3 regions of the Kitasatospora sp. NPDC094019 genome follow, and region 1 is predicted to be linked to each of the others. Evidence: riboswitches for the same ligand, from Rfam matches in the RefSeq annotation. Region 1 holds a riboswitch; each other region holds the start of a gene.

What was found. A riboswitch is a leader RNA that binds a small molecule or an ion and turns the genes downstream of it on or off. The one in region 1 is predicted to bind cobalamin.
Region 2: another riboswitch for cobalamin. It lies ahead of metE (5-methyltetrahydropteroyltriglutamate--homocysteine S-methyltransferase); the one in region 1 lies ahead of ACIQ9P_RS13150 (HoxN/HupN/NixA family nickel/cobalt transporter).
Region 3: another riboswitch for cobalamin. It lies ahead of ACIQ9P_RS23890 (cobalamin biosynthesis protein); the one in region 1 lies ahead of ACIQ9P_RS13150 (HoxN/HupN/NixA family nickel/cobalt transporter).

What each region holds. Positions count from the first base shown of each region.
Region 1 covers NZ_JBIWIF010000005.1:166,623-169,881, forward strand. Annotated here, with positions in the region: gene ACIQ9P_RS13150 (HoxN/HupN/NixA family nickel/cobalt transporter) at 43-1,203, opposite strand; cobalamin riboswitch at 1,235-1,428, opposite strand; gene ACIQ9P_RS13155 (ArsR/SmtB family transcription factor) at 1,512-1,901, shown strand; gene ACIQ9P_RS13160 (Fpg/Nei family DNA glycosylase) at 1,924-2,757, opposite strand; gene ACIQ9P_RS13165 (AAA family ATPase) at 2,876-3,259, opposite strand, start outside.
Region 2 covers NZ_JBIWIF010000002.1:584,605-587,863, forward strand. Annotated here, with positions in the region: gene metE (5-methyltetrahydropteroyltriglutamate--homocysteine S-methyltransferase) at 1-1,628, opposite strand, end outside; cobalamin riboswitch at 1,791-2,029, opposite strand; gene ACIQ9P_RS07625 (hypothetical protein) at 2,102-2,443, opposite strand; gene ACIQ9P_RS07630 (hypothetical protein) at 2,644-3,259, opposite strand, start outside.
Region 3 covers NZ_JBIWIF010000010.1:285,592-288,850, forward strand. Annotated here, with positions in the region: gene ACIQ9P_RS23885 (cobyric acid synthase) at 1-413, opposite strand, end outside; gene ACIQ9P_RS23890 (cobalamin biosynthesis protein) at 410-1,381, opposite strand; cobalamin riboswitch at 1,520-1,719, opposite strand; gene ACIQ9P_RS23895 (helix-turn-helix domain-containing protein) at 1,969-2,715, shown strand; gene ACIQ9P_RS23900 (alpha/beta hydrolase family protein) at 2,884-3,259, shown strand, end outside.

The sequences.
Region 1 (3,259 bases):
CCGTTCCGCCCGCCGAACGCCCCCACCCGGGCCCGGGCGGGACTACTCGGTGCCGCCCGCGGGGGTCGGGGCAGGGGCCGCCGGGGCAGGGGCCGGGGTCGGGACGGGGGCCCACTTCCGTTCGACGCCGGCGAGGCGCCAGTAGGCGATGGCGGCGGCCCAGACGACGACGAACAGGGCGACGATGGCGTAGCCGACGTTGTCCAGGGTGATGTCGGCGATCCAGCCGGTCACGGGGTCGGTGAGGTCGAGCTTCTCGTGCAGGACGCCCACCAGTTCGATGGTGCCGATGACGAAGGCCACCGCGATGGACAGTCCGGTGATGGTCAGGTTGTAGTACACCTTGCGCACCGGGTTGGAGAACGCCCACTGGTAGGCGAAGTTCATGAAGGTGCCGTCCAGGGTGTCGAACAGGCTCATCCCCGCCGCGAACAGCAGCGGCAGGCAGACGATCGCGTACCAGGGCAGGCCGGAGGCCGCGCCGGAGCCGGCCATCACCATCAGGGTGACCTCGGTCGCGGTGTCGAAGCCCAGGCCGAGCACCATGCCGACCGGGAACATCTGGCCGGGGCGGGTGATCGAGCGGGTGGCCCGGTTCAGCACCCGGGCCAGCAGGCCGCGCGAGTTGAGGTGGTCCTCCAGCTCGGCCTCGTCGAACCGGCCCTCCCGCATCGAGCGGAAGACCTTGAGGATGCCGAACAGCGCGGCCAGGTTGAGCGCGCCGATCAGGTAGAGGAAGACCCCGGAGGCCGAGGTGCCGACCACTCCCAGCCACTGGTGGGTGGCGGAGTCGTCGTCCATCAGGGTGCTGGCCAGCTGCGCGCCGCCCGCCACCAGGGCGGCCATCAGCACCACCATCGAGGAGTGCCCGAGCGCGAACCAGAAGCCGACCGAGACCGGCCGCTTGCCGTCCGCCATCAGCTTCCGGGTGGTGTTGTCGATCACCGCGATGTGGTCGGCGTCGAAGGCGTGCCGCATGCCGAGGGTGTAGGCGGTGATGCCCAGGCCCACCCCGAAGACCTGGGTTCCCACCTCGTACTTCTCCGGCGCGACCAGGAAGATCAGCGTGCCGAAGGCCACCACGTGCATGGCCAGGATCACGCCCATCAGGCCGGCCGTCCGCACGGTGTCCTCCCGCCGCCAGCGGAAGGTGGGCAGGGGGGCGGGCGCCGCCGGGGCGGCGACGGTTTCGGGCAGGGTCATCCTGGGATCACGCTCCAGCACCTCGTGGAAATACCTCGTGAGATGCCGCGGCCGATCTCCTGGCTGACGGGGCTCCCGTACCCGCCTTCCCAGGCGCGCGAGGCGCCCAGTGGCGACGTGGGTACGGACACTTCCCCCCGATCACAGTGGCGAGGGCCGCTCCGGACTGGGACCCCTGAGGATCCGTCACCGGTCTTCCCGAACACCACGGCGGGGAACACCGTAGGTGGCGGAGCACGACCCTTGCAAGGCTGCGCACCTGCGCAGGTGTCCAGGATCACAGCGCCCCGCCTGCGAGAATGGCCCGCATGCATCTCGTACCGGCCGACCGCGCGGGCCACCGCACCATCGACGGGCACCGGGTCTGCGAGGCCATCGCGGCGATCGGCGACACCGCCCGCGTCCGCTCCTGGGCCGAGCGCTTCTCGCTGCTCGCCGACCCCGGGCGGCTCGCCCTGCTGCTCGCGCTGCACCGCACCGGACCGCTCGCCGTCACCGACCTGGCGGTCGCCACCGGCATGCGCGACCCCGCCGTCTCGCAGGCCCTGCGGCTGCTGCGGACGGCCGGGGTGGTGAGCGGCGAGAAGGAGGGGCGCGTCGTGCGCTACCGGCTCGTGGACGCGGACCTGCGCCCCCTGCTGGACGCCTGCGCCGTCGACGCCCCCGCCCATCCGGAGCACGACGCCGCGACCGGCTGACCCGGTCCGGCCGGAGGGCCGGTCAGCGGGCCGGGGTGCCGGCCGGCTGGCAGGACGGGCACCAGAACAGGTTGCGGGAGGCGTGCTCCTCGGTCCGGACCTCGGTGCCGCAGACCAGGCACGGCATCCCGGCCCGGCGGTAGACGTACACCTCGCCGCCGTGGTCGTCGACCCGCGGCGGGCGGCCCATCGCCTCGGGGGTGTGCTCGGGGCGCACGGTGTCGATCCGGCCCGCGCCGACACCCTCGCGCATCAGCACGACCAGGTCGGCCCAGATCGCGTCCCACTCGGCCCGGAGCAGCTCGCGTCCCGTCCGGTGCGGATCGATACCGTGCCGGAACAGCACCTCGGCCCGGTAGACGTTCCCCACCCCGGCCAGCACCTTCTGGTCCATCAGCAGGGCCGCCACCGTCGTCCGGCTGGCCGTCATCCGCCGCCAGGCGGCGTCCGGGTCGGCGTCGGACCGCAGCGGGTCCGGCCCGAGCCTGGCCGCCACCGCGGCCTTCTCGGCGCCCGTGATCAGCGCGCAGGTGTTGGGACCGCGCAGGTCGGCGACGTGCTCGTCGTTCTCCAGCCGCAGCCGCACCAGACCGACCGGGGGCGGTACCGGACCGTCGCCGATCGCGCCGAAACCGAAGCCCCCGTAGAGGCCGAGGTGGATGTGCACCCAGGCGTCCTCCCCGAAGCCGAGGAACAGGTGCTTGCCGACCGCCTCCGCCGCCTCCAGCTCCCGCCCGTCGATCAGCTTCGCGCCGTCCGCGAACCGCCCCTGCGGACTGCTGGCACGGACCGCCCGGCCACCGAAGGCACGGTGGTTCTCGGCGGCGAGGCGGTGGATGATGTGGCCTTCCGGCACGGGCGCGGCTCCCCCCGGTGGAACGTTCAGGACCCGTCCATCATCGCAGTCGGCACCGACAGGCCCCGCCCGCCCGCGGGCCCGGAACCGCCCGGCCGCCCGCCGCCGTCCGGGCCGCTCAGCGCACCGGGATGCCCATCAGCCGGGCCAGGATCACCCGGTCCAGCTCGGCCGCGGTGGCGGCCACGTCGAGGTGGGAGTTGTCGATGATCGGCAGCCCGGAGTTGTACCAGCCGGCCATCCGGCCGTGGATCCGGGCCACCTCCTCGTCGCCCAGCCGGCGGTTCCCGCTGCGCCGGGCGTTGCGGTGGAGCACCGAGTCGAGGCTCGGCAGCAGCACCACCGGGATCATGCCGGGCCCGATGTGCCGCTTCCAGCCGCCGAGGCCGATCGCCGGGCGGTCCGGGAAGACCGCGTCGTCGATGATGCAGGAGATGCCGTTGGCGAGGTAGTTGCGGCAGGCGAAGCCACAGGTCCGGCGGGCCAGCCGGTACTGCGCCTC
Region 2 (3,259 bases), on a different contig from region 1:
CGGGAGATGTCGCCGGCGAGGACCGGCGGGCGGACGTAACGGGTGCCGTAGGACTGCACCCAGCCGTGCCGGGTGGCGAGGTAGCCGGTGAGCTGTTCGGCGAAGTACTGGACCATGTCGTTGCGCTCGGGCTCGCCGTGGACCAGGACGTCCAGGCCGGCCTTCTCCTGGTAGGCGATCACCTCGCGGACCTCGGCCTCCATCCGCTCCCGGTACGCGGCGGAGTCGATCCGACCGGCGGTCAGATCGGCCCGGGCGACGCGCAGTTCGGTGGTCTGCGGGAAGGAACCGATCGTGGTGGTGGGCAGCAGCGGCAGGCCGAGGCGGGCGCGCTGGGCCTCGGCCCGCACCGGGTAGGGCTGGGCGCGCCGGGCGTCGGCGCCGGTGACGGCGGCGACCCGGTCGCGGACGGCCGGGGCGCGGGTGATCGGCGACGTGGCGCGGGAGGCGAGATCGGCACGGTTGGCGGCGAGGTCGGCGGTGATCGCGCCGGTGCCTTCGCGCAGTCCCCGGGCGAGCAGGGCGGTCTCGGCGGCCTTCTGCTTGGCGAAGGCGAGCCAGCGGGCGATCTGCGGGTCGATGTCGCGTTCGGTGGTGGCGTCGATCGGTACGTGCAGGAGGGAGCTGGAGGGTGCGACGTCGACGCGGTCGGCGAGGCCGAGCAGGGTCGCCAGGGTGGCGAGGGACCTCTCCAGGTTGTTGATCCAGATGTTGCGGCCGTCGACGACGCCCGCGACCAGGCGCTTGCCCGGCAGACCGCCCACGGCGGCGAGGTCGTCGAGGTTGGCGGCGGCGGGGCCGGTGAAGTCCAGCGCCAGGCCCTCGACGGGAGCCTTGGCGAGGATCGGCAGGGCTTCGCCGAGACGGTCGAAGTAGCTCGCGACCAGCAGCTTGGGCCGGTCGGTGAGGGCCCCGAGCTCGCGGTAGGCGCGGGCGGCGGTGTTCAGTTCGGCCGGCGTGCGGTCCTGGACCAGGGCGGGCTCGTCCAGCTGGACCCACCGCGCGCCGGCAGCCTTGAGCGCGGCGAGCAGTTCCGCGTAGACGGGCAGCAGTCGGTCGAGCAGGGTGATCGGCTCGAAGTCGGCGGCCACGCCCGGGGCGGGCTTGGCGAGCAGCAGGTAGGTGACCGGACCGACCAGCACCGGGCGGGCGTCGTGGCCGAGCGCGAGCGCCTCGGTGAGTTCGCCGACGGCCTTGGCGGAGTCGGCGGTGAAGACCGTGTCGGGGCCGAGCTCGGGCACCAGGTAGTGGTAGTTGGTGTCGAACCACTTGGTCATCTCCAGGGGCGCGACGTCCTGGGTGCCGCGCGCCATGGCGAAGTAGCCGTCGAGCGGGTCGGCGTCGACGGCGGCCCGGTGGCGCAGGGGGATCGCGCCGACGGCGACGGTGGTGTCGAGCACGTGGTCGTACAGCGAGAAGTCCCCGGTCGGGACCTCCTCGATGCCGGAGTCGGCGAGCTGCTGCCAGTTCCCGCGGCGCAGGTCGGCGGCCGTGGCCAGCAGCGCCTGCGCGGTGACCGCGCCCTTCCAGTAGCCCTCGATGGCCTTCTTGAGCTCCCGGTTGCGGCCCTGGCGGGGGTAGCCGTGGACGGTGGCCCGGGTGGCCGCGGCTGCGGACTTCGTGGTCAAGGGACTCTCCTTCGCGAGTCTTGCTCCTCAAGTGCCCGGTGACGGGACGAGGGCGCGAAGGGACGACGAGCCGGACGGCGGCCGCCGTGGACGGGCGTGCCTGAACCGCCTGCTGTGGTCGCCGACCCGCCCTCGAGGTCATCGGACAGCCGCCCGCGGATCCTCCGGGGGCGGGCAGCGGGCAGGTCTTCGGACTCGCGGGCACACCCGTCCTCGTCGAGGACGGGTACCTACTGGCCGTCGCTTCCCGGGTCCGGCTCGGACCCAGTGCGTATGACGGCGGTCGTTCCCGCTCACCGCTGCGGGGCAGTCCCGGACTGGCCAGTCGAATGGCGTCACCGGGTTCCCTCTTACGACGTCCTGCCTGGCGGGCAGGACGAACCAGCTACAGGGGCCAGCGTAGACGCAGACCGTCGCCCCGGGCAGCCCGTTCCACCATTCTGCCCACTGGTTGAGACCGCGTTCGGCCTGGTTCAGGCGGTCCGGTGGGTCCGGCGGCGGGCGGAGAGGCGGCGGGCCACGAGGACGGTGGCGACCGCCGCGGCCGCGAAGAGCGCCGTGTTGGCCGCGATCCCCGCGTCCGTCAGCCAGGCGGGGTCGGAACTGTCGGGCAGTCGCGTGGTGGCGAACAGGCCGCCCACGCCGGTCAGCAGCCCCCGGACGACGTAGACCGCCACCAGGGCGAGCAGACCGATCGGCAGGGTCAGGACGACGGCCGCGAGGTAGAAGCGGCCGTTCTCGGTCGCCCCGCCCAGCGCGGCCGACACCGTGACCAGGGCGACGTAGCACGCCGCCGCCCAGTTGGAAGCCCTCATGTGGATCCGTCCCCCTGTGTGTGTTCGCCGGTGCGGCCGGGCCGCACGGTGATGGTCCTCGCTGCCGCGTGTTCCCGCCACCCCGGCGGAACGAGCGGTTGGCCGAGGGTCCCCGGTAGCCGGTAGCCGGTAGCCGGTAGCCGGTAGCCGGTAGCCGGTAGCCGGTACCCGGGGACCCTCGGCCCGTGGTGCGTCCCGGATCAGCTGCCGTAGCGCAGCGAGACGGTGTCGCCCACGTTGACCGTGGTGGCGCGGGCGGCGGCGGTGGCGGTGCCGCCGTCCAGGCTGACCTTCCAGGTGGACGGGCCGCTGTTGGCGGTGCCGTTGATCGCGGTGACGGTACCGGTGCCGGTGGCCGGGGTGACGGAGGTGACGCAGCCGCTCGGCGTGGCGGTGGCGGCGGCGTCGAGGACGTCGCCCAGGGTGACGGTGCTGCCGGTCGGGGTGAGGGTGACGGCGCAGACCTTGGGCGTGGCGGTGCCGTTGTCGACGACGAGGGCGAGGCGGGCGGCGGTGCCGGCGGTGAAGGCGGTGGTGGCGGCCCACGCCGGTTCCCCGGCCGCGGTGGGCGCCGGCGGGGTGGCGGTGAAGCCCGCGCCCGCGACGGCCCGCAGGCCGTCGACGGAGGCGTAGGAGGAGGGGCTGGTGTCGGTGGGCAGGTACTTGAACCCGCCACCGGGCTTGAACTGCTGGGCGATCAGGAAGTCGACCGGGGTCTTGCCGGTGCCGCTGGTGAAGTCGGTGCCCTGGGGGTTGATGCCGCAGGCGTTGAGGCCGGAGACGGCCCAGCCGTTGGAGTCGGTGTTGGCGCCCCAC
Region 3 (3,259 bases), on a different contig from region 1:
GCGGGCGAGCCGGCGCCCTCGCAGACCACCACGTCGAACCGGCCGCGCAGGTCCGCCAGGCACTCCAGGGCCCGCTCCAGCAGCAGCGGCTTGCGCTCGCGGTAGTCCAGCGCGCCGACCTCGGCGACCGGGCGGCCCAGCAGCACCACCTGGCTGCGGCCGTCCCCGCCGGGCTTGAGCAGCACCGGGTTCATCGCCGCCTCCGGCTCGACCCGGGCGGCCTGCGCCTGCATCGCCTGGGCGCGGCCGATCTCGGCGCCGTCGGCGGTGACGAAGGAGTTCAGCGACATGTTCTGCGCCTTGAACGGCGCGACCGCGACGCCCTGGCGCGCCAGCCAGCGGCAGATGCCCGCCGTGACCACGCTCTTGCCGGCGTCCGAGGTCGTCCCGGCGACCAGCAGTGCCTTGCTCATGCCCGGTACCTCCGCTTCCTGTTCAGCGCCGCCCGCAGCAGCAGGTGCCCGGCGACGGTCGTACCCAGGGCCAGCGCGCCCACCCGCCGCGACAGCACGCAGGCCCGCTCGATGTCGTCCACCCCGACCGGCCGCAGGCCCTCGCCGAGGACCGGCCGGTGCTCGGTGCGCTCGCCGTACCGGAGCGTCCCGCCGAGCCGGACGCCGACCGCGCCGGCGAAGGCCGACTCGGCCTGGCCGGCGTTGGGGCTGGGGTGCGCGGAGCCGTCCCGCCGCCAGACCCGCCAGGCGGTGCGCGGTTCGGGCGCGGCGGCCACCGTCAGCAGCGCGGTCAGCCGGGCGCCCGGCCAGCCCGCCACGTCGTCCAGCCGGGCCGAGGCCCAGCCGAACCGGGCGTAGCGCGGGGAACGGTGGCCGACCATCGCGTCCAGGGTGTTCACGGCGCGGAACGCCAGCAGCCCCGGGGTGCCGGCCAGTGCGCCCCAGACCAGGGCGTTGACCACGGCGTCGGCGGTGTTCTCGGCCACCGACTCGACCACCGCGCGGGCCAGCTGCCGCTCGTCCAGGGCGCTCGGGTCGCGCCCGCACAGGTGCGGCAGCCGCTCCCGGGCCGCCGTCAGGTCACCGGCCGTCAGCGCGCGGCCGACGGTGCGGGCCTCCCGGGTCAGCGAGGTGCCGCCGAGCACCGTCCAGGTCGCGGCGGCGGCGAGGGCGGCCCGGCCGAGCGGGTGGCGGCCCAGCAGCCGGTCGGCGGCCACCGCCCCGGCCGCGACGGTGCCCACGCAGAGCGCGGTGAAGACGGTGCCGGCGGCGCGGTCGTCGCGCCACAGCAGCCGTTCGGCCCGGCCGGCCGCGCTGCCGAAGCCGGCCACCGGGTGGCCGCGGCGCGGATCGCCGAACCGGGCGTCGGCCAGGTACCCGGCGACGGCGCCCGCGCCGAACGCGGCGGCCCGGGTCAGCGGGCGCACGACGAGGTGCGCGACGAGGCGCGTGACGAGGTGCGCGGCGCGGCCTGCGGTGGGGTCGGGGTCGGGGCCGGGGAGAGGTCCCGGCCCGGCGGGGCAGCCTGCATCGCGTGCGTGTCCTCACTCAGGGTCCGCGCCCTGGATCGACGTACCGGGGGCGAGAGTCTCCTGGCTCCCGGGTCGGACGCGCTTCCGGGCCTTCCGGCGGCCGCTGACGGCCCTCCGTGGCTGAACTCCGGTCGTGCTCCCCGGTGACAGTGGCGGGACCGCGCCGGACTCGCACCGGCTTCCTCTGCTTGCCTCCGTAATGGCTGAAGGATCCCATCACGGGCCCGAAGGGGGAGTCAACCGAGGTCGCGGAGGGGTTGGTCACACGCCGGTGCCCTCCCGCCGACCCCCTCCGGGGCCGCGGCGCCGGACGCTCCCGACGCCCGGCGGCCCGCCGTTCCCCGTCGCTACCTCCGAGGCCGCCCGCCGCCGGACCGCGCCCCGCTGTGCGATCCTCCACCGCCGCCGGGCGGCGCGCCCGCCCCGCTTCGTGCGTTCGTCGGCTGGGGCGCCACCCGGCGCCGCGCCTACCGTCGGGACCCATGCGACCCCAGCGCCCCCACCTCTTCCCGCGTCCGGTCCGGTCCGCCCCCTCCGCCCCGCCGCCCCCGGTGCCGTTCTCGCCCGCCGCCGCCCGCGCCCACCGCGCCGCCCTCGGCCTGACCCCGGAGCAGGTCGCCGAGGGGATGGCCGCGCACGGCGTCCGGCTGCTGCCGGCCCACGTGATCGGCTGGGAGCACGGCGGGCCGCCGCCCGGCGAGGAGGAGTTCCTCGCCCTGGCCCGGGCGCTCTGGTGCCCGCCCGAGCAGCTGATGGGCGTCCGCCCGGAGAGCCTGCGGGACTTCCGGCTCGCCCGCGAGCTGACCCCGGACGGCGCGGCCCGCCGGATCGGCGTCCCGGCCGGGGAGTACCGGCGGGCCGAGGCCACCGGGCGCTGGGACGGCGACGCGGGCCCGACCGCCGCGCTCGCGCACGTACTGGGCCTGACGCTCCGGGAGCTGGTCGCGGCGACCGGCCGCGGCGCGGAGCTGGAGCGGCGGCTGCGGCGCTGCGTCGACGGTCGCTGGCAGCCGCAGGCCGGCGCGATCGGCCGGATCGTGCCGGTGGACCGGGCGGACCTCGACGCCGTCCTGCCGGTGCTCCAGGACGAGCGGCAGGTGCCCGCCCACTGGGGGTCCGGCGGCTGGGGGCCGGCCGGGGGCCCGGGCGGGCCGTCCGCCGCCGAGGTCCCGCCGGTCGAGCGTTTCTGGGCCCTGCTCGCCGGACGGGAGCCCGCGATCCCCGTGTGATCCCCCGTCGGTTCTGGCACTCTCGTTCCGACGGTCCGGTGCGACCTTCCTCACGTGGCAACCCGTACGGCCGTGTCCTGCTGGCCCGGCCGGGCTCCGGCCGGTGGACTGGGCGGTGACGTGGGTCCGGACACCGGTAGGCCCAGAACCGAGCAGCGGGGAGCGAGTATGCGTTGGGGAATCGCGGCCACCGTGGCCGCCGCCGCGGTCGGTACCGGGGCCGCCGTCCTGGTCATCGGCCGCCGGGCCTCGGAGCGGATGGTCCGCCCGGCCGGGGCCGCCCGGGAGCGGACCGGTCCGGTGGTGGTGCAGAGCCTGGGCGCCGGGCGGATCACCTTCACCCGGAGCGCGGCGAGCGAGCGCCCCGGCCGCTGGGCGGTCGAGTGGGGGGAGGACGGGCACGCCGTCGTCGAGGAGGTCCTGCACCGCGACGAACGGGGCGTCACCCGCCGGCTGACCCGGGCCGACCGGGGCACCCTCGCCCCCGGCACCGAGGTCCGCTTCACCCCCCGGGTGTACCTCGGCGACCCGGCCGAGGCGCTCG